2 regions of the Rahnella sp. CFA14(1/10) genome follow, and region 2 is predicted to be linked to the other one. Evidence: predicted binding sites of a transcription regulator. Region 2 holds the regulator's gene; the other holds the start of a gene.
The links. Region 2 encodes LexA, which represses DNA repair genes until DNA is damaged. Its sites were predicted from a motif close to TNCTGTATGTACATACAGNA; they were not measured.

Region 1: sulA (SOS-induced cell division inhibitor SulA) is a predicted target of LexA. The motif match lies at 10,744-10,763, and genes of this name have one in related genera.

What each region holds. Positions count from the first base shown of each region.
Region 1 covers NZ_SEWS01000004.1:165,120-177,835, reverse strand. The annotation lists gene EVX52_RS09805 (ABC transporter ATP-binding protein) at 1-1,499, shown strand, start outside; gene pqiA (membrane integrity-associated transporter subunit PqiA) at 1,581-2,852, shown strand; gene pqiB (intermembrane transport protein PqiB) at 2,839-4,491, shown strand; gene pqiC (membrane integrity-associated transporter subunit PqiC) at 4,491-5,057, shown strand; gene rmf (ribosome modulation factor) at 5,333-5,500, shown strand; gene fabA (bifunctional 3-hydroxydecanoyl-ACP dehydratase/trans-2-decenoyl-ACP isomerase) at 5,650-6,168, opposite strand; gene EVX52_RS09770 (Lon protease family protein) at 6,237-8,003, opposite strand; gene matP (macrodomain Ter protein MatP) at 8,214-8,675, shown strand; gene ompA (porin OmpA) at 8,783-9,859, opposite strand; gene sulA (SOS-induced cell division inhibitor SulA) at 10,217-10,723, opposite strand; gene EVX52_RS09750 (TfoX/Sxy family protein) at 11,031-11,573, shown strand; gene yccS (YccS family putative transporter) at 11,595-12,716, opposite strand, start outside.
Region 2 covers NZ_SEWS01000010.1:22,059-34,774, reverse strand. The annotation lists gene EVX52_RS19360 (DUF5107 domain-containing protein) at 1-744, opposite strand, end outside; gene EVX52_RS19355 (ROK family transcriptional regulator) at 854-2,041, shown strand; gene zur (zinc uptake transcriptional repressor Zur) at 2,141-2,650, shown strand; gene EVX52_RS19345 (CsbD family protein) at 2,802-3,011, opposite strand; gene dinF (MATE family efflux transporter DinF) at 3,201-4,565, opposite strand; gene lexA (transcriptional repressor LexA) at 4,848-5,456, opposite strand; gene EVX52_RS19330 (diacylglycerol kinase) at 5,576-5,944, opposite strand; gene plsB (glycerol-3-phosphate 1-O-acyltransferase PlsB) at 6,180-8,663, shown strand; gene ubiA (4-hydroxybenzoate octaprenyltransferase) at 8,763-9,629, opposite strand; gene ubiC (chorismate lyase) at 9,671-10,210, opposite strand; gene psiE (phosphate-starvation-inducible protein PsiE) at 10,300-10,707, opposite strand; gene pgi (glucose-6-phosphate isomerase) at 10,959-12,605, opposite strand.

The DNA.
Region 1 (12,716 bases), on a different contig from region 2:
ACAGCCGTATCAACGAAGTGCTGTTGAAACTGGGTCTGGATGCGGATACTGAGCTGAAATCGCTCTCCGGCGGCTGGCTGCGTAAAGCAGCGCTTGGCCGTGCGCTGGTCAGTGCGCCGCATATTTTGTTGCTCGACGAACCCACGAACCACCTGGATATCGAAAGCATTGCGTGGCTGGAAGATTTCCTGAAAGAATTCCAGGGCAGCATTATCTTCATTTCCCATGACCGTTCCTTTATCCGCAATATGGCCACGCGCATTGTCGATCTCGATCGTGGCAAACTGGTGTCTTATCCGGGCAATTATGAAGCCTATCTGCTGGCCAAAGAAGAAGCGTTACGCGTTGAAGAGCTACAGAATGCTGAGTTTGATAAAAAACTGGCGCAGGAAGAAGTGTGGATCCGTCAGGGGATCAAAGCCCGTCGTACCCGCAACGAAGGCCGTGTCCGTGCATTGAAAGCCCTGCGCCGTGAGCGTTCAGAACGCCGCGAAGTGATGGGCACAGCGAAAATGCAGGTGGTCGAAGCCGCAAGTTCCGGCAAGATTGTCTTTGAAATGGAAGACGTTTATTACAGTGTCGCTGGCAAACAACTGGTGAGCAACTTCTCTGCGCAGGTCATGCGCGGTGATAAAATTGCGCTGATTGGCCCGAACGGCTGTGGTAAAACCACATTGCTGAAACTGATGTTAAGTAAGATTCAGGCAGACAGCGGCCGTGTTCACTGTGGCACGAAACTGGAAGTGGCGTATTTCGATCAGCATCGTGCTGAACTTGATCCTGAACGGACCGTGATGGATAACCTGGCTGAAGGTAAGCAGGAAGTGATGGTGAATGGCCGTGCACGCCACGTGCTGGGCTACTTGCAGGACTTCCTGTTCCACCCGAAACGCGCCATGACACCGGTGAAAGCGCTGTCAGGCGGTGAACGTAACCGTCTGCTGCTGGCAAAATTATTCCTGCGCCCAAGTAACCTGTTGATCCTCGATGAACCGACCAACGACCTGGATGTGGAAACCCTCGAGCTCCTGGAAGAGATGATCGACAGCTATCAGGGCACGGTCATGCTGGTGAGCCATGACCGTGAATTCGTGGATAACTCGGCAACAGAATGCTGGATTTATGAAGGCGACGGCGTGATCAACAGCTATGTGGGCGGTTACCATGATGCGCAGCATCAGCGCCGTCACCAGAAGCCAATCCGTCAGGCGGTTGCTACGGAAAATAAACCCGCGGCACAACCTAAGGCAGAACAGGCCAAACGTGTTGCGAATAAGCTCAGCTATAATCAGCAACGTGAACTGGAGCAGTTGCCGTCGCAAATCAGCACGCTGGAAGAAAAAATCAGTGCTTTGCAACAGCAAATGAGCGATGCGAATTTCTTCACCCTTCCTCATGAAGAAACTCAGCAGGTACTTACCGCTTTTGCTGCCGCAGAACTTGAGTTAGAGCAGGCGTTTGAACGTTGGGAAGCGCTGGAAGCACAGAAGAACGCTTAATACTGCATCATGATGGGTAGCCGGACAAAGGGAAGACCGGCTGCCGATATTCGTTGTCTTTTCGCTGTTGAGGAGCTGATAGTGTGTTCTGACGCCCATGCCCATGGCCCGCACATTTTATGCCCCCAATGCGACATGCTGGTGGCAATACCTGGCCTGAACATCGGGCAAAAAGCGGTGTGTCCCCGTTGCCACACTACGCTGACATCCCGCTGGAATGAGCCCCGCAGACGTCCGGTCGGTTACGCCATCAGTGCATTATTCATGCTTTTGCTGGCCAACCTCTTTCCTTTCGTCAATATGAATGTCGCCGGGCTGAGCAGTGAAGTCACTCTGGTGCAAATCCCCCAGGTTCTGGTTTCAGAAGACTACGCCAGTATGGCTTCGTTATTCATGATCGTGGTGCAACTGCTCCCGGCGATCTGCATGCTGTCAATTATCGTGCTTTGTCAGGGCATTAATATTCCGGTTCATTGGAAAGTCAGTATTGCCCGTACATTGTTCCGGCTGAAAAGCTGGTGCATGGTGGAAATTTTCCTTGCCGGCGTGCTGGTCAGTTTTGTGAAACTCATGGCTTATGGCGACGTCGGCGTGGGCACCAGCTTTTATCCTTACGTCCTGTTTTGCCTTCTGCAATTACGTGCCTTTCAGTGCACCGATCGCCTGTGGATGTGGCAGCATATCGAACCAGCCCCGGCGGTCATTCAGCCAGTGCGCGTTGGCGAAAGCGGGCTGCGTCAGGGGCTGCGATCCTGTCATTGTTGTATGGCGATTTTACCGGTTGATCAGAAAGAATGTAATCGCTGTAAAACCCGTGGATATGCACGGCGTAAAAACAGTCTGCAGTGGACAATGGCACTGCTGGTGACCTCTGTTTTGCTCTATATTCCGGCAAATCTGCTGCCTATCATGATCACTCAGGTACTGGGTAATCCGATGCCGTCTACGATTATGGCCGGTGTGGTGCTCTTATGGAGTGATGGTTCCTATCCCGTGGCGCTGGTGATTTTGATCGCCAGTATTATGGTGCCCACGCTCAAAATGATCGCTATTGCCTGGCTATGCTGGGATGCGAACAGTAATAAAGAGATCGACAGGGAACGATTGCATGTCATTTACGAGGTGGTGGAGTTCGTTGGCCGCTGGTCAATGATCGACGTGTTTGTTATTGCGGTACTGGCGGCGCTGGTGAGAATGGGGCAACTGATGAGTATTTATCCCGATATTGGCGCGCTGCTTTTCGCCAGTGTAGTTATTCTCACCATGTTTGCCGCAACGACATTTGACCCAAGGCTCATTTGGGATCGTGCTGGAATGAAGTCTACAAAGGAGCCACAAGATGGCAGGAAATAACATGGCAGAGCACGACGGAACTGCCAAGGTAGAAAAAATTAAACGCTGGTCGCCGGTGTGGATCGTACCGATCGTCACTGCGCTGATTGGTGCGTGGATCCTGTTTTATCATTACAGCCATCAGGGCCCGGAAGTCACACTGATCACCACCACCGCTGAAGGCATCGAAGGTGGCAAAACTACCATCAAAAGCCGTAACGTTGATGTCGGTAAAGTAGAATCGGTAACGCTGAGCGATGATTTACAACAAGTCATCATTAAAGCGCGGCTGAATACCGGTATGGAAAAAATGCTGCGTGAAGACTCTGTCTTCTGGGTAGTGAAACCGCAGATAGGGCGCGAAGGCATTTCCGGACTGGGCACGTTATTATCCGGCGCTTATATCCAGTTGCAGCCAGGTAACAAAGGTGGAGAAAAAACAGAATATAAACTGGATGATTCACCGCCGCTGGCTTCGCCGGATGCGAAAGGGATCCGCGTGATCCTGGAAAGCGAACGTTCAGGCCAACTGAATCCCGGTGACCCGGTGCTGTTCCGGGGGTTCCAGGTTGGTACAGTGGAAACCAGCCATTTTGATCCGAAAGCACGTAACATTAAATACCAGCTTTTCATCCGTGCGCCTTACGACACACTGGTGACTGACAATGTCCGTTTCTGGAAAGACAGCGGCGTAAACTTTGACATGTCTGCCGCCGGCATGCGTGTCGAAATGGGCTCCCTGACGACCTTATTCAGCGGCGGCGTCAGCTTTGATATTCCAAATGGCTGGACGCAGGGCAATGAAGCCAAAGATGGCGACAATTATAAGCTCTTCGATGATCAAAAAAGCATTCAGGAATCACTGTATACCCGTCACATGGATTACGTGATGTTCTTCTCGGATTCTGTTCGTGGTCTGCAACCCGGTGCACCGGTTGAATTCCGCGGTATTCGTCTGGGAACGGTGGCCGAAGTGCCTTATCCGATGAATGTTCTTAACCAGCAGATGTCGGATGATTACCGTATTCCGGTGCTGATCCGCATTGAGCCAGATCGCTTTGCTCAACTGTTGGGCAGTAATTTCAATATTGAAGATCATATCCGTGACGGTATTGCGCATGGCCTGCGTGGCTCAATGAAATCCGCCAACCTGTTAACGGGGGCGATGTATATCGATCTGGATTTCTATCCGAATGAGAAACCGTGGAAAGGGCCGCTGGAAATCGCCGGGAATAAATTATTGCCGACCGTGAGCGGAGGCTTTGCGCAGATTCAGCAGAAGCTGATGACCACGCTCGATAAGATCAATAATCTGCCAATCGAACCGATGATGCGTGAAGCGACAAGTACGCTGGCGGAAAGTCAGAGAACAATGAAGGCAACGCAAAAAACGATTGAATCTCTGAACGCGATTGTCAGCAGTAAAGAAATGAAAAATCTGCCACAGGATATGCAGCAGACACTTATCCAGCTGAACCGCAGCCTGAAAGGCTTCCAGCCAGGTTCACCGGCGTACGGCAATCTGGTCGGTGATATGCAGAGCCTGGATAAAACTCTGCGTGAGCTGCAACCGGTATTGAAAACGCTGAACCAGAAAAGTAATGCACTGATTTTCGCCGCCCCAGGGCAAGATGATCCTCAGCCGAAGAAGGCCAAATAATGATGAAATGGATACCTGTCGTCTTAGCATTATTCCTGACTGCCTGTAGCAGCAGTGATCAGAAAACTTACTACCAGTTGCCCGTGCTAAGCAGCACTGCGACAACCGGCAGCGCGATGTCAACGGGCGCCGTACAACGGCACCTGTGGGTTGAGCGGGTGAGTGTTGCTGATTATCTTGCAGGTTCCGGGCTGGTGTATCAGACCAATGATGTGCAGTACACACTGACCCAGAATAATCTCTGGGCCAGTCCGCTGGATCAACAGCTTCACCAGGCGCTGGTTACCTATTTACGCCGTGACTTGCCGGGCTCGCTGGTTTCCTCACAGGCGGCCAATACCGATGATCAGGATGTACTGAATGTTAATGTGACCGGTTTCCATGGTCGTTACGATGGCATTGTCGTGGTCAGCGGCAGCTGGAGCCTGACACGAGACGGCCAGGTCATTCAGCGTGATTTCGCCCTGAATCTCAGGCAAACCGAAGATGGGTATGATGCACTAGTCAGAACGCTGGCAGCGGGGTGGCAGCAAGAAGCGGGCCAGATCGCCGCGCAAATAAGATGACGTTTTTTTAAACTTAATATTTTTTAAGCTAAACGTAAAAAATCCCGGTTTCTGATTTAACAGAGGCCGGGATTTTTTTATGGCGATCAGCCAGATGGGAAACCGACCGGCACGATTAGCTCGCGCGCAATCCAATAATATAGCTCACCAATGTGACATTGGCGTGAATTTTGCGCATTGACCTCCCTACATAATGCAGCTATTTGTTAGATGTGGACGCAGAAGCGGACCACTGTTTTCTTTCCACCTGACCTGAATAATGAGGGATACAAGGCATGAAGAGACAAAAACGCGATCGCCTGGAACGGGCACAATCACGTGGATATCAAGCAGGTATTGGCGGGCGCTCAAAAGAGATTTGTCCGTACCAATCGTTAGATGCCCGATCACATTGGCTCGGGGGTTGGCGACAAGCCATGGAGGACAGGGCTGTTACCGCTTAAGCGGCTCCCCCTGTCAGAATAAGGAATAACCTCCGCTGCGCGCGGAGGTTTTTGTTTCTGCGAAAAATAAAGGTTTTTCATCTTTGCGACAGACGTAAAAAAGGCGAGCCCTGAGGCTCACCCTTTCTTCAGACGTTGTATCGGACTTTTTAGAAAGCCGCAGCGTCTTTGAACAAACCCACTTTGAGGTCAGTTGCGGTATAAATCACAACGCCGTCAACCAGCACTTCACCATCAGCGACGCCCATGATCAGTTTACGGTTGATAACACGTTTGAAATTGAGGCGGTAGGTGACCAGTTTTGCCGTTGGCAGAACCTGACCCGTGAATTTAACTTCACCCACACCCAATGCGCGGCCTTTGCCTTCACCACCGAGCCAGCCCAGATAGAATCCGACCAACTGCCACATGGCGTCCAGACCCAGACAACCCGGCATTACCGGGTCGCCGATAAAGTGACAACCAAAGAACCACAGATCAGGGTTGATATCTAATTCAGCTTCAACATAGCCTTTGCCATGGGTGCCGCCGTCTTCTTGCATCTTTACGATACGATCCATCATCAGCATATTGCCTGATGGTAATGGAGGGCCGCCAGCACCGAACAGTTCACTGCGGCCAGAAGCTACGAGGTCTTCTTTCGTATAGGAATCGCGTTTATCTACCATGTTCTCTGTAAGCCTTATTTTGATGAAGGGCGAAGTTTAGCGAACAGCTGTAAGCTGAACAACTCCGATCAGCTGCGGTTGAACCAGTTCAACCAGCGAAGAGGCCACGGATAACGCGGGCTGCCTTGCGATGTTACCAGCGCAATACGCTGCTGAATTAATCCCAGCAGACTCGGACGCTCTTCTTCAGCTTCTTCTTCGTTTGTGTAAATCAATCCGGTCAGGATAGGCAGCGCTTCGGCTGCGTTATCAACTGCCCATAAGTGAAACTGGCCTTCGCGAACGGCGTCCAGAACCTGCGGATGCAGACAAAGGTTGCGCACGTTGCTGGTTGGCAGAATGACCCCTTGCTTGCCGGTCAAACCGCGACGCTGACAAACTTCGAAGAAACCTTCGATCTTCTCGTTTACGCCACCAATAGGTTGCACATTCCCAAACTGATCGACTGAGCCCGTGACCGCAATTTGCTGGCTGATCGGCTGCATCGACAACGCACTGATGAGTGCGCACAGTTCAGCAAGGGAAGCGCTGTCGCCGTCCACTTCTCCGTAGGATTGTTCAAAGACAATTGATGCGGAGAAGGGCAGAGGCTGGTCGAGTTCTAACTCGGAAATCAGAAAGGCCTGCATAATCATCATGCCTTTAGCATGCAAATTACCGCCTAACTCGGCTTTACGTTCAACGTCGGTAAATTCACCGTCGCCGGTGTGTACGACACAACTAATTCGGGAAGGTTCACCCAGCGCACGTGGATGCCCCGGATATTCCAGCACTGACAGACCGTTAATCTGTCCGACAACTTCACCTTCTGTTTCAATGCGAATTTGTCCAAGCTCGATTTCATCCTGCATACGTTCCTGCAGATAACTCTCACGCCATGCACGGGCATTGGACGCCGCTTCAAGAGACTTGACGCTCAGCAACTCATCTTCATTATAGAGTGCCGCTTCGCTCAGCTGCGCATTCAGCCATACCGGATCGAGGGTCAGACTGCCCTGATCGGTGCTGTGGCGAATAGCCATCTTCAGAAATTCGGGCCATGCATCGGCGGCCAGACGTGGGATCTCAAGCTCATCAGCCAGTGTATTGATATAACCACACCAGGTTTCCATATCGCTTTCTTCTGTCAGCGGCAGGTCGGCTTCGAATTCACCATAAATAGCAGAATCCACCAACTCAGGCTCCATCTCACTGAGATCGCCAAGCGACAAACGGTCACCAACCAGAATCAGGCGGATATCCAACGGCATCGGAGGAACTGTAACAGGCAAAGGTGTGGTCTCATCCGGTGAGACCCAATGATATTGACCTTCGGTGATCATCTGTTTCAGACGTAACCACATCAGAGGTTGTGCAATGAGGGTACGGATGGAAAGCACCAGCACACCGCCATTGACCTGATGTACTAATCCCGGCTCAAGCTGGATCTGGTCTTTATAAATACGTACGCACCCGAACAGCTGTTCAGGCTCGATCCATTCACGATACAGGCAGGTCGATTTCGCTGCGAATGCATCTTCAGCAGATTTCGCTGCCAGCAGCGTGACCTTATTGCCTTCAATATGATAACGGTTACCCGTGACTTCAGCCGTTTCAGGCATTAAGTCGCTGACTACCTGCGCAATACGTGACAAGTATTCGCGATTTTCCTGCGCCTTGAGCGTCATAAAACGCGGGCGTGAGCGGGGGTGACAAAACAGGGTTAAACCATTTTCCAGCCGAGGCTGAGTTCCTGCGAAATCTACAGGGGCTAACTGGGCAGCCGTTGCAAAGATTGCCTCGTAAGGCGCGGAGTCGGGCAGTAAAAGCTGCCAGTCAAGTCGGTTATTGGTCAATGTGTTAGCTGTTTTCTATAAAAAGGGAAAGTGCGATTATACAAGAATAAATCCGGCTGCATACAATGAGAGTCGTAGCGGAATTGGTCTTAGTGCACATTGCTGTACGGGTGGGCAAAAAACAATCAAAATAAGCGTCTTTATTTGGGGTGAAAATTGAATTAAAGCTGTTATGCTTAGTAAAGTTACGTGGTCACCGAAGAGTTCACGATGAAATATCAGCAACTGGAAAATCTCGAAAGCGGTTGGAAATGGAAGTACCTGGTGAAAAAACACCGCGAAGGTGAGCGGATCACCCGCCATTTGGAAAACAGCGCTGCCCAGGAATCCGTGAATCAACTTCTCAGCCTGGAAAACGAGCCGGTCAAAGTATCCGACTGGATTGTGAATAATATGCACCCGGCTTTGGAAAACCGTCTTAAGCAAACTATCCGTGCCCGCCGTAAGCGGCATTTCAATGCCGAGCATCAGCACACGCGTAAAAAATCCATCGATTTAGAATTTCTCGTCTGGCAGCGTTTAGCGGGACTGGCGCAACGCCGTGGTGCAACACTTTCTGACACTATCATTCAGCTTCTTGAAGATGCTGAGCGTAAAGAGAAATATGCGAATCAGATGTCTTCACTGAAAGAAGATTTAGAACAAATCCTTGGCAAGAAAGATTTCGGATAAATTTGGTTTCGTGCCTCAGTGAGTCATCTGTTTTGCCTGACTGAAGACATAAAAAAACCCCGCCAAAGCGGGGTTTTCAGTATCTGTAGTAAAGCTAAAGAGTGTTATTAAGCCTGTGGCTGAGTAACAGTATCTTTGTAGCCTTTAACTTCGATTTCTACACGACGGTCTGGTGCCAGGCAGTCGATCAGAGCAGCACGGCCTTTAACGGTGTCACAGGTAGAACCAGTAACCGGGTTAGATTTACCCTGGCCTTGTGCAGAGATCTTGTTAGCAGGGATACCTTTAGATACCAGGTAATCTACTACGCTCTGAGCACGTTGCTCAGACAGTTTCTGGTTGTATTGTTCTGAACCGATACGGTCGGTGTAACCCAGAACGATAACAGAACCGTCTTTAGGATCGATGGAGCTCAACTGGCTGTACAGCTGATCCAGAGCCTGTTGGCCTTCTGGTTTCAGAGTCGCTTTGTTGAAGTTGAAGAGAACGTCAGATTTCAGAGTGAATTTCTTAGTCTCTACAACTGGAGCCGGAGCTGGTGCTGGAGCAACAACTGGAGCAGCTGCTTCATCTTGACCGAAACGGTAAGAAACACCAACAGACAGCATTGCGTTATCAGGACGTGCACCAACGGTAGCCGCGTCACCAATGTTGTTAACCCACTGGTAATCCAGACGGGTAGCCCAGTTTTTGGTTACTGCGTATTCAAGGCCCACGGCTGCCAATGGAGAAACACCTGTGTCATGATCACTTACGCGACCATTAGCACCGTTGTTGAAGTTACCATTAGCGTCTGCACGCCAAACCATACCACCCAGACGGGTGTACAGGTCCAGATCGTCAGTCAGCGGGTAGCTCAGTTTAGCAGCCAGCTGAACGCCTTGTGCTTTGAACGCGCCGTTATTTACGCTGCCTTTGTAAGGCATACGGCCAAGCCAGTCATATCCCATTTCAAAGCCCAGGTATTGGTTTGCTTGGTAACCCAAGAACGCACCTGCACCCAGTTGGCTATCGTGGGTAGGGCCGTTGCCGATACCGTTGTAAGCATTTGCGAAACCAGTGTCATGGTATTGGGACCAGCCCAATTTACCACCGGTATACCAGGTGTTATCTTTAGGGGCGGCTTGCGCTACGGTAGCGAAACCTGCCAGTGCCACTGCTAATGCGATAGCTGTCTTTTTCATTTTGCGCCTCGTTATCATCCAAATAGGCAATTGAGCTTTAAGCTTTTTAAGCCCTTGGTTAAAATCCTTACGCCAAGATTATTGCTTCATTTCAGAACTTGCCACTTTACGTTGGCATTATCGAGCAACCTTGGCGTTGTAAAGTCTACAACGTGGCGCGAAACTTACAAGCTTGATGTGTTAACACCGTGGAAAAAAAGGGAAAAACGGACATATTTCTTAACGGCTTTGGCAATTTACTGACAAATTCTGGCAATTATCTGCATTCTGGAAGCCCGTTTTTACTGGCTTGCCGCCATTATTCAGCACAAATCACTAAGTTCCGCATTATTTTCATAGGAAGATTCCTATTTTGAACTAATGGTATACGGAAGAGTGAATTTTTACTGTCGAATGATGTCCACAAGGTGAATTCTGCTCATTTGTGGGTTTCATTATGAAGCCATAAGCCCCTCCCTGACGGGCTGCAATTTGCAACCTTTCCCTCTCAGCATCATTCAAATCCGGAAGCCATCCCAACACGACACTGTAGTTTCCCGTCTGCAATGCTTTCTCCATCGCATCTACCGTCGACATTGCCGTAATTTGATTGACTTGCACCATTTTATCCACCGGCAGGCCAGACTGCGTTAACCAATGGCGGCTCAGTTTTTGCTGAGGTGTGAGCCATAACAACCAGCGGGACTGCATACCTAAGTGTTGCAGTAAGGGCAGCAGTAACTGTGCAAAAGCTGGTTGGCTCGCACTATAGACGAACTCAGTGATCAGACCATTATTCAGAGATGCAGACGTATTTACCTGTGACGGAGTGACGGGCAAAGCAAGCTGACTAAAATGATGATTTGTACGGTGTTGAGTTCGCATAAGGATGTATCCCAGTGAGTTACTGTATGCATGTACAGTACTCTGGCGGTGAGCAAAGATCAACCCAATTTTTCCAAGATATCTCGCAAATTTTGAAGGCAACGGGCTGTAACGACATTTTATGTTTGTTGCGGTACATAAGATTGCGTATTTTGCTTTTAGCTGTTTTGGTAACTCAAAATGGAAGCAAGGAATTAACGTGAAAAGGATAACGCAATGATAAACAAATCAAAAAAAAAAAGTGATTGAGTGTCTGGAAATTTTTGCCCCATTGGGCAATATTCGTTCCCGCACCCAGTTTGGAGGGATGAGCTTGTCCGCTGACCGCGTCATGTTCGCCCTTGTCTCTGATGGTGAACTCTATCTGCGAGCGACCGGCGAAACTGAAGTGCATTTTTGCCGCAAGAAGATGGAGAGGCTGATCTACCGCAAGCGGGGCATGGATGTGCAGCTGCGTTATTTCAAAGTGAATGCCCGGCAATGGAGTGACCCTCAGGCGCTATGCGAGCTGGGCAGATTATCGTTGCAAGGCATGCTGCGGGATATCGAGTTGAAAAAAAACAGCGAAGCCGCCCGCCTGAAAGATTTACCCAATCTCTCGCTGGCGCTGGAAAGGATGCTCTGGCAAGTCGGCATTGAAAACTCGGGGGATTTGCGGTTACAGGGGGCCTGCCATACCTATCTCAAACTGTGTGCCATTAAAAAAAAGAATCTCGGGATTAACTTACTGATGGCATTGGAAGGGGCAATTTTGGGCTTTCATGAAGCCGCCTTGCCGATGGCATCCAGGGAGTTATTAACTCACTGGTTTAACCATCACCAAGAGCAGCTATCAAGGGCGATTCACTAAATTTGCTTACGTTGTCTGCAGCTAGAGCTGATTCTGTACCGGCAGGATTTTAGTATTAAGACTGGTGAGTTCAGGCAAATGAGCCACCAGTAATCCAATTTGCTGAAGCACGAGTTGCTCTTTACTGTCGATATCAGTGGTTCGTAACTGAATACGTGCAGTCAGTTGTCCGAGCGCATTTTGAATGCGTTCTGCTTCAGAAGGCAGATGATGCAAGGCCCCGTCAACACAGCATACTGCATCATCCAGCAACCTCAGGGTTTCCGCATCATTGAGTTTCTCGCGATGGGCCCCTAGCGCTGAAATGTAACTTAGCATCGTATGATTAAGACATAACAGGCGAAACGCCGCTTCGAGGGTCGCCGGATCGTTATTCCTCTCAGAACTCATATTCGAGACAACAGATGCCAGTTCGGCATCGCAATTATGCGCATCACGACGAGCCAGACGGTAGTCGAGACTGTTGTCTTTCCCCTGATGGTATTGCACCAGAATGGCATCAAGGTAACGGCAGTTAGCATCGAACGTTTTGCTGACCACCTTATCCAGTTGTCTGAATTTCCAGTCGGGCCATATAAAGGTCACTGCCGCCCAGGCGATACCGCAACCAATCAATGTATCGATAATTCGCGGGATAGCGATTTCAAATCCTTCGCCCAGCAAATTAAAGCATAACAACACCAAAAGGGTGATGAACATCGTGGCCTGCGCGTACTGCACTGTGCGGAACGCAAAGAACAATAATCCGCTGATGACGATCAGAATCATTTGCCCGTCAACGGAGGGAACGAAATAGAGGATAGGGATCCCGAGTGCAATGCCGGCCAGCGTGCCGATTATTCTCAGCGCTAATCTCCGGCGGGTCGCACTGTAGTTTGGCTGACAGACAAAAAGGCTGGTGAGCAAAATCCAATAGCCGTGATTTAAGCCGCTGACCTGAATGAAAACATATCCCACAAAGAGCACCACAGACATACGGATTGCATGGCGGAATAACACTGACTGCGGTGTGAAATGGCGGGAAATGCGTAGCCAGATATCGTCAAGGCCCGTCAGACGGTCTTCCGCAAACGGGCTTTTACCGGTCTGGTTTTCAGGCAGAGACTGCTCCGATTCGATATTTGCCAGTTGCGCGTCAATTGC
Region 2 (12,716 bases):
AATGTTTTTATAGCGCGAGATATCCACGCCCGCCGAGTAATCCACCTTATAATAGGTGCCGGTGGCTATCGGGAAGGAAGAAACGTCCCGTTTACCGTGATCGAAAACGGCGGTGACATCCGGCGGAAATACGCTCTGATGGCCATCACCGCCGGTAACTGCCGGATTAGCCCACCACAGGAAATGGCGCGGCGTCGGATTGCCGTTGTAAATTTTGGCGCTGATTTCCAGCAGCGCTTTATCGGGATAAAGGGTGAAACCGGTCATTACCTGCAAGCCGCGCATCGGTTCCACTTCGCCCATCCACACGGTTTGAGCACCGTTATCGTGTGCCTGAAGAGTGAAATCCACCGGCATAAAAGTGGTCGGACGGTGATGCTGCGGCCAGTTAAATTCGATACCCCCGGAAATCCACGGCCCCAGTAAACCGACCAGCGCGGGTTTCACCACTTCGTTGTAATAGACAAAATCACGCTGTTTTATTTTGTCCCAGGCACGGTGGACACGACCACCCAGCTCCGGTAGCAGCATGATTTTAAGAAAATCATTTTCCAGATACAGCGCCTGATAGGTTTTCATAACCTTCTCACCGGTCAGCGTATCCGTCACGCCGTACGGATATACCGCACCGGAAGACCCCTGATAAACCCGGTGTGCCAGAAACATCGGGTGCGTGTCCTGTTTTCCTGTCAGCCAGGTCGGGAGCTCGATCGCTTCCTGCCAGACTTTTACCGCTGTGCTCATGATTTCCCCTCAGTGCGCTGGATCGAAATATCAATTTCGAGATTCTACGCAGCGTACTGACAGGGAGGATTTGCTACGGTCACGCAATTCAGTAAACGGGGTTTAGTAAATGTCGGTAACCGGATTGAATAATCTGCGGCTGCGTCAGTTCAATAAGCAGGTGCTGATGACGTTGCTATATCGCGAGAAAAATGCCAGTAAATCCACGCTGGCCAGGCTTTCCCGTCTGTCGATCCCGGCCGTCAGTAAGATCCTCGACGATCTGCAAAATGATGGCTTAATCATCCACAGTCCGGTCAATTTACACTCGCGCGGGCTGGGCGGCGGAAGTTACCAGATAGCCACCGACGGCAGCGCCGTGCTGTGCCTGAATATCACGCCTTACCGCATCGAAAGTATTCTGGTCAGCAGACTCGTTTTACCGCTGAGTGACTATCAAATGACGGAGATTTCGGTCAGAACGCCGGATGCACTGCTGACGCAAATCGAAGCCTGCTTTCATCAGTACAAAAAAAGCTATCCCGGACTGAAAATCCGGCTGGCACTGGCGATCCACGGGCAGGTTAATCCGACTACCGGCGTATCACAGCGGATGCCGCAGGCACCCTGGACCGGTGAAATTGAGATTAAGTATCTTCTGGAAGAAAAGTTGCAAACTGACATCCTGATGGACAATGACTGCATCATGCTGGCGCTGGCGGAGAAATGGCAAGGCATTAATTATCATCAGGATTTTTGTGTAATTAATGTCGATTACGGCATCGGTTCTTCCTTCGTGATTAACCAGCAAATTTATCGCGGTAATCTGTTTGGCAGCGGACAAATCGGCCATACCATCATTGATCCCCAAGGCGACCGGTGCGCCTGCGGACGATATGGTTGCCTCGAAACGCTGGCCTCATTGTCAGCATTAAAGAAAAAGGCCCGTCAGCTTGAGCCTGCGGATCCGGCAAGGAGAACGCCTTCAACACAGGAACTGATCGACCGCTATCATCGGGGTGAAAGTGCCATTTGCGAGCAGGTTATGGAAGGTGCCCGCGCGCTGGGGCTGAGTCTGTATAACTTTCTCAACATTCTGAATATCAATCACATTTATCTTTATGGCCGCAGTTGTGGTTTTGGCGATGCCTGGCTGAAAACCGTCTGCGGACAAAGCGGCCTCAATCCCTTTGATCGTATCGATCACGTCAAAACTCAGGCGACGCATATTGCACCGGGAATACTGAGCCGGGAGCAGCAGATTATGGGTATCGGATATCTGTATGTGGAAAAGGCGCTGGACGCGATGGCAGGTTGAATGGCGCATAATTCGTCGTTTTGGTGCAAGCATGGTAAAATCATCACGGGTCGCATGATGTGGCCTCTTTATTCCAATCTGCGCTCAGAGACCGTTGCCATGACCCTGAATAACCCGGAAAAATTACTTTCACAAGCTGAAGAGCTTTGCCAGCAGCGCAATGTTCGCCTGACCCCGCAGCGGCTGGAAGTACTGCGTCTGATGACGCAACAACCCGGTGCGATCAGCGCCTATGATTTGCTGGATCTGTTGCGTGTGAGCGAACCTCAGGCGAAACCGCCAACGGTTTACCGGGCGCTGGATTTTCTGCTGGAACAGGGGTTTATTCACCGCGTTGAATCTGCAAATAGTTATGTTCTCTGCCATCATTTTGAAGAGCCAAGCCATACTTCTGCGCTGTTTATCTGTGACCGCTGTGGGCTGGTCACCGAAAAAACCACCGATGGCATTGAAGAACGCCTGGCAAAACTGGCAATGGAATCCGGTTTTGATCTTCGCCATTCTGTGGTGGAAGCGCATGGATTATGTGCAGAATGTAAAGTAGTGGAAACCTGTGACAGCCATGACCGGTGTGATCACGACCACAGTATAGTGGTGAAAAAACGCTGAGAGATGAAGGTGTTACGGAAGAGGAACTGAAAGACTGCGGGAAGGTGAAATGCAAAGGTTGGGTACTTCCGTGTACCCGTATCCTGAATTGTTCCGGGTAGGAGCAGCATTTTTCAGGATACGTCACTGATATGCGAGGGGGAGTCGCATGTTACCAGTGATATTTATTTTTGGTTTCCCATTCATTGAGCTCTTTCTCGGCCTGATCTTTCTGATAGCCATAGCGCTCCTGAATTTTACCCACTAACTGATCACGTTTACCTTCAACCACTGTCAGGTCATCATCAGTCAATTTACCCCATTGTTCTTTCACTTTCCCTTTGAACTGTTTCCAGTTACCGTCGGCTTGATCCTTATTCATAATAATATCTCCTGTTACCTTGGGTTTTGTGAACTGCATTTCTGGCTTGCAGTTCGTCCTTAACACTTCAAAGGTTAGTAGAGAATCTCGATTAATCCTCCTGAAACAGAGATAAAACCCGTTATTAGGATTAATCCAAAGCAGGAAATAACGCCAGGGCGGGGTTTATTCCTTTGAAAAGCATACAAATCATTCCGCATGAAGCGAAAACCAGGTGTCGTGCCGCCAGTAACGGCACCAAATCCAGCCAAGGGATAATCCCCGCATCCCCAGGAAAACCGTCAATGCCAGCCACAAGGCATGGTTGCCCAACAGCGGTAAGCTGAAAAGCGTCAGCCCGTATCCTATCGCCGCCACGACCATACTGTTACGCATATCCCGCCCGCGCGTGGCACCGATAAACATGCCATCCAGTAAATAACACCAGACAGCTACCAGCGGCAGGATGATTTGCCAGCCCAGATAATGGTCCGCCAGTTCGCGTAACTCAGGTAGTGACGTCAGCGCATCAATGATCGCCCCGCCTGCAAGCGCATAAATCAGGGCAAAAATCAGGGCAACCAGCCCGGCCTGACGGCACGCGGCATGCCAGACATCCAGCAATTTCTGGCGATTCCGGGCACCGAATGCTTCACCGGAATGCGCTTCGATAGCATAGGCAAAACCGTCCAGCGCAAAAGCGGTGAAGGTCAGCAGGTTCATCAGCACCGCATTCACCGCCACGATGTGGCTGCCAAGCCGTGCGCCGAGAACGGTCAGTGAGGCAAAGCAAAGCTGAAGCAGAAGTGAACGCAACATAATGTCGCGGTTAAGCCCCAGCAGACGGCGCAGGTTACCACGCCAGGCCGAGGTGATTTGTGCGCCGGTTATACCCCGTTGCTTCATTACCCGCCAGACAAAGTACAGCCCGATAAATAGCGTGAAATACTCGGAACTTGCCGTCGCCATGGCAGCACCACGCACATTCCAGCCCAGCCCCATCACCAGCCACAGATCCAGAATGATATTCAGCAGATTCCCGGCAATCAGCAAAATCACCGGCCCGCGAACATACTGAATGCCCAACAGCCAGCCAAGGATCACCAGATTCGCCAGTGAAGCCGGGGCACTGAACCAGCGAATTTCGATAAACAGCCTCGCCTGTTCAAGCACCGGTTGGCTGCCCCCGACGATATGAAACGCCTGTTCCATCAGGGGGTGCCGGAACAACACTATGGTGAGACCAGACAATACGGCCAGCAGAAAGGGTTGTACGAAAGCGCGCGCCAGCAACCGGTTATCATTCGCGCCCAGCGCCTGAGCGGTCATGCCGGTGGTACTCATCCGTAAAAAAAGTAAGAGCATAAAGAGGAAAGTCGTGATCATCGAACCCACAGCCACTCCGCCGAGATAATCCGGGCTGTCGAGATGACCGATCACCGCCGTATCCACAAGCCCGAGAAGAGGCACCGTGATATTTGAAAAAATCATCGGCAATGCCAGCCTCCAGAGCGCCTTATCAGCGGGGCTTAAAAAGGTGTTTTTGAGTGTTTGTCGCGGGGAATGATGTTGCATAGAGAATCTCATGCCGGAGGTTCAGGTTATGCCTGTAAGTGACATCGCCCCGGAAGGGGCGACAAGATGAAACGTTAAAGCTTAGCGGTATGTCAGAGGCGGCTAACGAACCCGCAAATCAACAATATGACCATTGGGATCAAGAATTTGACCCAGTAATATCTGACCGAGTCATTCGAGTTGCAGGAAGGCGGCAAGTAAAAAAATCCCGATGAGCTGACAGGAGTCAGTGATTCGGGTGAACGCACGCAGCCAACGCATCTGCAGCCCGAAGTACGAAGGTCAGATCCAGTCACCGTTGCGGATGACGCCTACGGCCAGCCCTTCAATGCTGAAATTCTGCTCACGTAAATCAACCACGATCGGCTGGAAATCGCTGTTTTCAGGCAATAACTGCACCACACTGCCCTGTTTTTTCAGACGTTTCACGGTGACTTCATCATCTATACGGGCCACAACAACCTGTCCATTACGCACGTCTTGCGTTTTATGTACAGCCAGCAGATCGCCATCAAGAATACCGATATCACGCATCGACATACCGCTGACACGCAGCAGGAAATCGGCACTCGGCTTAAACATGGCCGGATCGACCTGATAGTGTCCTTCAATATGTTGCTGGGCCAGCAACGGCTCACCGGCAGCAACCCGGCCGATCAGCGGTAAACCCTCTTCTTCTTCCATCAGCAAACGAATGCCACGTGATGCGCCGGAAACAATCTCAATAACACCCTTACGCGCCAGCGCTTTGAGATGCTCTTCCGCCGCATTGGGGGAACGGAACCCCAGACGTGATGCAATCTCTGCGCGGGTGGGTGGCATACCGGTGGTGGAGATATGATCGCGAATAAGGTCGTAGACCTCTTGTTGTCTGGTCGTTAAAGCTTTCATTCCGCCCCCTGGTTGTTTATACAGTCTTGCTGTGAGTATATACAGCTAAACGATCAATGAAAACCTAAGATTGAATAAAAACAGGGCATAACGTTGATTCCTGGAATGCAGATTCCAAATCAGAACCATCGTGGCCAAAAGATGCTGACCCAGACAAAAAACGCCAATATGATGGTCAGAAGTACGGCAGCCGAGCCGATATCTTTTGCACGACCTGAAAGTACGTGAAACTCAGATCCGATACGGTCTATCGCGCATTCTACCGCGCTGTTGAGCAGTTCAGTGACACAGACCAAAACAACGGATCCCACCAGCAGAATGCGTTCTACGGGGCTGACATCAAACCAAAAAGATAACAAAATTAACGGAATAGCGACGCTGGCTTCCTGGCGAAAGGCCGCTTCATTTTGCCATGCCGCTTTCAGCCCTTTCCAGGAATAGCCAGCTGCTTTATAAATTCGGGTAAATCCAGTGACTTGGTTAGCCATTTCTTTTACTGATCCTTAGAGAATTTGCCGCACTTTATACCCCAAATAGTCGGGGTGCAGAAAGGCGGTAAAGAAGTGAATCCTGATGAGCTTACATGAGTAAGTGATTCGGGTGAACGTCTTAAGCCAACACCCCTGCGGCTTGAAATAAGAAGGGTATTGCATCACCACAGATCTCATCTGAGCTTTCTGGTATCCTTGCGGCGAAATGGCTAACAAGAGGCTTCACGTTTTTATGTCAGGTTGGCGTAGACTTTATTACACATTATTGAATTTACCGCTCTCATTGCTGGTAAAGAGCAAGGTCATACCTTCAGATCCGGTTACCGAGTTGCATTTAGACCCGACGCGGCCGATTTTGTATGTATTGCCCTATAATTCCAAAGCCGATTTGCTGACGTTGCGTGCGCAATGTCTGGCACAGAATCTGCCTGATCCCCTTATTCCGCTGGAAATTGACGGAACCCTGCTGCCAAGCCATGTCTTTATTGCTGAAGGTCCGCGCGTATTCTCTTATTACACGCCGAAGCAGGAATCCGTAAAGCTGTTCCACGACTACCTTGATTTGCACCGCAATAACCCGGATTTAGACATTCAGATGTTGCCGGTGTCGGTGATGTTTGGTCGGGCACCGGGCCGTGAAGGTCAGGATGACACGCCACATCTGCGCGTACTGAACGGCATCCAGAAATTCTTCGCTGTGCTTTGGCTGGGGCGGGACAGTTTTGTCCGCTTCTCCAATACCGTTTCCCTGCGTTATATGGCGACGGAACACGGCACAGATAAAACCATTGCTCAAAAGCTGGCACGTGTGGCGCGGATGCACTTCTCCCGTCAACGTCTGGCCGCCGTTGGCCCACGTCTTCCGGCACGTCAGGACTTGTTCAACAAATTGCTGTCCTCAAAAGCCATTGAAAAAGCGATTGAAGACGAAGCCCGCAGCAAGAAAATTTCCCACGAAAAAGCCCAGCAAAATGCCATCGCCCTGATGGAAGAGATTGCCGCTGACTTCTCTTATGAAGCCGTGCGCCTCTCTGATCGCGTACTGAGCTGGACGTGGAACCGTTTGTACAAAGGCATCAATGTTAATAATGCTGAGCGTGTACGCCAGCTGGCGCTGGACGGTCAGGAAATTGTGTATGTGCCCTGCCACCGCAGCCACATGGACTATCTGCTTCTGTCTTACGTGCTCTATCATCAGGGGCTGGTACCGCCGCATATTGCCGCTGGCATCAACCTGAATTTCTGGCCAGCTGGCCCGATTTTCCGCCGTCTGGGCGCGTTCTTTATTCGTCGAACCTTCAAAGGCAACAAGCTCTATTCAACGGTGTTCCGTGAATATCTGGGCGAACTATTCAGCCGTGGTTATTCGGTGGAATACTTTGTGGAAGGGGGACGTTCGCGAACCGGACGCCTGCTGGAGCCGAAAACCGGTACGCTGGCCATGACCATTCAGGCCATGCTGCGAGGCGGTTCACGCCCGATTACGCTGGTGCCAATTTACATCGGTTATGAGCACGTCATGGAAGTGGGCACCTATGCCAAAGAATTGCGCGGTGCGACTAAAGAGAAAGAAAGCCTGACGCAAATGCTTAACGGCTTGCGCAAGCTGCGCAATCTCGGCCAGGGTTATGTGAACTTTGGTGAACCGCTGCATCTGACCACTTACCTGAACCAGAATGTGCCGACCTGGCGTGAAGCCATCGACCCGATCGAAGCACAACGTCCGAGCTGGCTGACGCCAACGGTACAGGATTTAGCAGAACAGATCATGGTGCGTATCAACAATTCAGCAGCAGCCAATGCCATGAACTTGTGTTGTACCGCGCTGCTGGCCTCACGCCAGCGTTCACTGACCCGTGAACAACTGACCGAGCAAATAGACTGCTACCTGCAATTACTGCGTAACGTACCTTACAACGCGGATTCAACGGTGCCGGATCTGACTGCCGATCAGTTGCTCGATCACGCGCTGAACATGAACAAGTTCCAGGTTGAGAAAGACAACATTGGCGACATCATCGTACTGCCGCGCGAACAGGCCGTTCTGATGACGTACTACCGCAACAACATCCATCATATGCTGGTGTTGCCGTCGCTGATTTCAAGCATTGTGATGCATCACCGTCAGGTCAGCCGCGCGGAATTACTGCGTCAGGTCGAACTGATTTATCCGATGCTCAAAGCCGAATTGTTTATGCATTTCGAGACGACTGAGCTGCCACAGGTATTGGATGTTTTGACGCTGGAACTGGCACGTCAGCAAATCATTCATCTTGAAGATGATGAACTGACCCTTAATCCGGCGCGGATCCGTACCCTGCAACTGCTGGCGGCCGGTGTACGTGAAACGCTGCAACGCTACGCGATTACCTTCTCCCTGCTCACCAATAACCCAAGTATCAACCGTGGTGCGCTGGAGAAAGAGAGCCGGATTATGGCGCAGCGTTTGTCCGTACTGCACGGTATCAATGCCCCTGAATTCTTCGATAAAGCCGTTTTCTCGACGCTGGTCGGTACACTTCGCGCTGAAGGCTATATCAGTGACAGCGGTGATGCCATTCAGGAACAAACACGTGAAATTTATCTCATGCTCAGTGATCTGATGACATCAGACATCAAGCTGACCATTGAGAGTGCGGGTATGCCGTCTGATTTGCCGCAACCGACTGCCCCTCCGGCGGAGCCGAAGCTGGATGTGCGCGATACCAATCATTAACCGCCATTAGCGCCAGCCAGTGCTGGCTGCATAAAAACGCCCGGACTCTTTACGGAGGCCGGGCGTTTTTTTATGGGCGTTGAATCAGTTCAGGAATATTTACAACGTGAACCCTGACAGGCTCATCAGAATGCCGAGGAACAGCACCAGCCCGACATAATTGTTCTGGCGGAAAGCCAGGAAACAGGCATCACGTTCACGTTTGGCAATCAGCTTCTGCTGATGTACAAACAGCGCAGCAGCCAGCAGCAGCGACCAGTAAAACGGTGCACCGAGCTGGGAAAGATGGCCGACAATGCCCATCAGCACCAGCGTTGCCAGTTGCAGCAGGCCGATGATCAGCGTGTCAAAACGACCAAACAGAATCGCTGTCGATTTCACGCCGATCTTCACATCATCGTCACGATCGACCATCGCGTATTGCGTATCGTAAGCCACCGTCCAGCAGATATTTGCCACGAACATTAACCAGCAACTGAGCGGCACACTTTCGCTCACCGCCGCATAAGCCATCGGGATAGCCCAGCCAAACGCTGCGCCTAAAACGACCTGAGGCAGATGACTGACGCGCTTCATGAATGGGTAAATCCATGCCAGCGCCAGTCCGGCCAGAGACAGTAAAATGGTCATGCGGTTAAGCAGCAGAACCAGCAGGAATGACACCAGCACCAGTCCGACGAATAATATTTTCGCCTGCTTGCCAGTGATCGCCCCGCTCGGCAATGGCCGTTGAGCGGTACGTTTTACATGACCATCAAATTTGCGATCGGCGTAGTCATTCACTACGCAACCGGCGGCACGCATGAAAAACACGCCCAGCACGAAGACCAGCAAAATCTTCGCAGAGGGCATTCCGCCACCGGCTACCCACAGCGCCCATAACGTTGGCCACAACAGCAACAATGAGCCGATCGGCTTATCAATACGCATCAGGCGGCAGTAATCACGCCATGTGCCCTGAGTCATACTTCCTGACACTCTTTGTTCTCCTGCTTGGTTAGTCTGACTCATTCCTGCTCCGCCTGGCTTTGCGGACGATGAACCGGTGAGTCCGGTAGGAAAATTTCGGTCAACAACAGCGGCTTGTCAGACAAGCGCAGGCGGGAACGGCGTGCCCATAACTCGCCCTGCTCACTGTGTAATTGACCCAGATGGATATAATCACGGGACAGATTATTGCCACTGAACAGGTAGCGGCCCAGCGGCACAGTCCCTAAATCGACCAGCGCCAGATCTGGCCCGGTCAGTGTTTCTTCAGGAATGACCGTGCGCCCCAGCAGCCACGGTTGTGCGTCACCAAACAATACGATTTCCCGGATCCAGTAACGGGCGCTTTCCGGCAACTGCTGCGCCTCGCTTTCACCCAGTTCTTCGCGGCTGACAAAACATTCGTTTTGCGGTTTCACGGTGACGGTCACACCCTGTTTTTCAAACCGGCGGGTCATGGATCCCATTTCCATCAGCCAGTCAGCCACATCCGCAGGCACCTGCGAAGGATCGTCAAACCAGTGGATCGGGGATTTTTCGGTGGAATGGGAATCAGACATCAATAGCTCCGTAATGAAGGTGTTCATACCTCCAATGAATTATCTGCCTCACATTCTAGCGTATGAATGCGAGGCAGTAATTGCCTCATTTATTCGCGACGCAGACGTTCGCCATTGGCCAGGAACAGCGTCACAACCAGCACCAGGATGGCGCAGGCGTAAACCAATGTGTCGTAAGGACTTTTGTGATCAACGATGATCAAACGGATGATCGCGGTGATACCGATGTAAATGAAATAGCGTAAAGGGAAATGATAGCCCGATGAAAAATATTTAATTATCAGGGCAATAAACTCAAAATAGAGGAAGTAAATCACAATCCCCTCGATGAGCAGATACGAGGACGACTGATCGTTATTCACGAACAGCACCATTGCTAAGTGGTAGGTTTCACGCCCGATAAAAATCATCAGGATTGCGGCCAGTCCTAATAAGAATATGTTCAAAATTCGCTGCATAATGACGGATATCATTAATGCCCGCTTTGATCCTGCCATGTGATCTACATCCCACTTTTGTTATTAATACCCGCAGAATACCACAGAGTCAGCACAGGAAAAGCGCCATTAAAAAAGGGCCAGCCGGTGAAGGCTAACCCTTTTATTTTGACGTATAAAAACCTTAATGCCCTAAATCATTCGTGTTGCATCCAGGCGGCAACTGAATGAATCCCCGGGAGCATACACAAGTATGTGACCGGGGTTCATGAAGGCAGCCAACGCCGGGGCAGCGCGAAGGATAACGGGTATTAGCGCCAGTTTTTGAAGCGGTTGATCAGACCGTTAGTCGAACTGTCATGCCCGGTCACGTCTTTGTCATCTTCCAGTTCTGGCAGGATACGGTTTGCCAGCTGTTTGCCCAGTTCTACACCCCATTGGTCGAAGGTGTAGATGTTGAGGATCACGCCCTGAGTAAAGATTTTGTGTTCGTACATCGCGATCAACGCACCCAGGCTGTAAGGCGTGATTTCACGCAGCAGGATGGAGTTGGTCGGACGGTTCCCTTCGAACACTTTGAACGGCGCAACGTGTTTCACGTCTTCCGGTTTTTTGCCCTGATCGGCGAATTCTTTCTCGACAACGTCCAGAGATTTACCGAATGCCAGCGCTTCCGTCTGGGCGAAGAAGTTAGACAGCAGTTTCGCGTGGTGATCGCTCAGCGGGTTATGGCTGATGGCTGGCGCAATGAAGTCACAAGGGATGATTTTAGTCCCCTGGTGAATCAGCTGATAAAACGCATGCTGGCCGTTAGTGCCCGGCTCACCCCAGATGATCGGGCCCGTCTGGTAATCCACCGGATTACCGTTACGGTCAACGAACTTACCGTTAGATTCCATGTTGCCTTGCTGGAAGTAAGCGGCAAAACGGTGCATGTACTGGTCGTATGGCAGGATAGCTTCGGTTTCAGTGCCGTAGAAATCGTTATACCAGATGCCGATCAGTGCCAGCAGCACCGGCAGGTTTTTCTCAGCCGGCGTATTCGCGAAGTGTTTGTCCATTGCATGAGCACCGCTCAGCAATTGTTCGAAGTTATCGAACCCAACAGACAACGCGATAGACAGACCGATTGCTGACCACAGAGAGTAACGACCGCCGACCCAGTCCCAGAATTCGAACATGTTGTCGGTATCGATACCAAACTCGCTCACTGCTTTACCGTTGGTAGACAGCGCAGCGAAGTGTTTCGCCACGTGTTTGTTGTCGCCGGCAGTTTCCAGGAACCAGTCACGCGCGCTGTGGGCGTTGGTCATGGTTTCCTGTGTGGTGAAGGTTTTTGATGCCACCAGGAACAGCGTGGTTTCCGGAGACAAATCTTTCAGCGTTTCAGCGATATGCGTGCCATCTACGTTGGAGACGAAATGCATATTCAGATGATTTTTGTACGGACGCAGTGCTTCAGTCACCATGAACGGACCGAGGTCTGAACCGCCGATCCCGATGTTCACCACATCAGTGATGGCTTTGCCGGTATACCCTTTCCACTCGCCACCGATAACGCGCCCGGTGAAACCTTTAATTTTCGCCAGAACTGCGTTCACTTCCGGCATAACATCTTTGCCGTCCACGATGATTGGTGTGTTGCTGCGGTTACGCAGGGCTACGTGCAGAACAGCACGGTCTTCGGTGCGGTTGATCTTCTCGCCAGAGAACATCGATTTGATTGCGCCCTGAAGGTCAGTCTCTTTCGCCAGCGCCTGCAGTTTATCGAGCGTCTCTGCAGTGATACGGTTTTTAGAGAAATCGACCAGCATCTGGTCTTCAAACGTGGCAGAGAATTTGGAGAAACGATCACCATCTTCAGCAAACAGATGGCTAATCTGCACATCTTTCATCTTGTCGAAATGCTGCTGCAGGGCTTGCCAGGCAGCGGTCTGAGTTGGATTGATATTTTTCATAGCAATGCTCTTAGGCTGAGAATAAATATGAGGTAACTGTCCCGATTGTAGCCTGAAGTTCCCGGGAAGAGATGCCTTTTCTTGCGATAGGTCAGATCTGCTTAATCACAA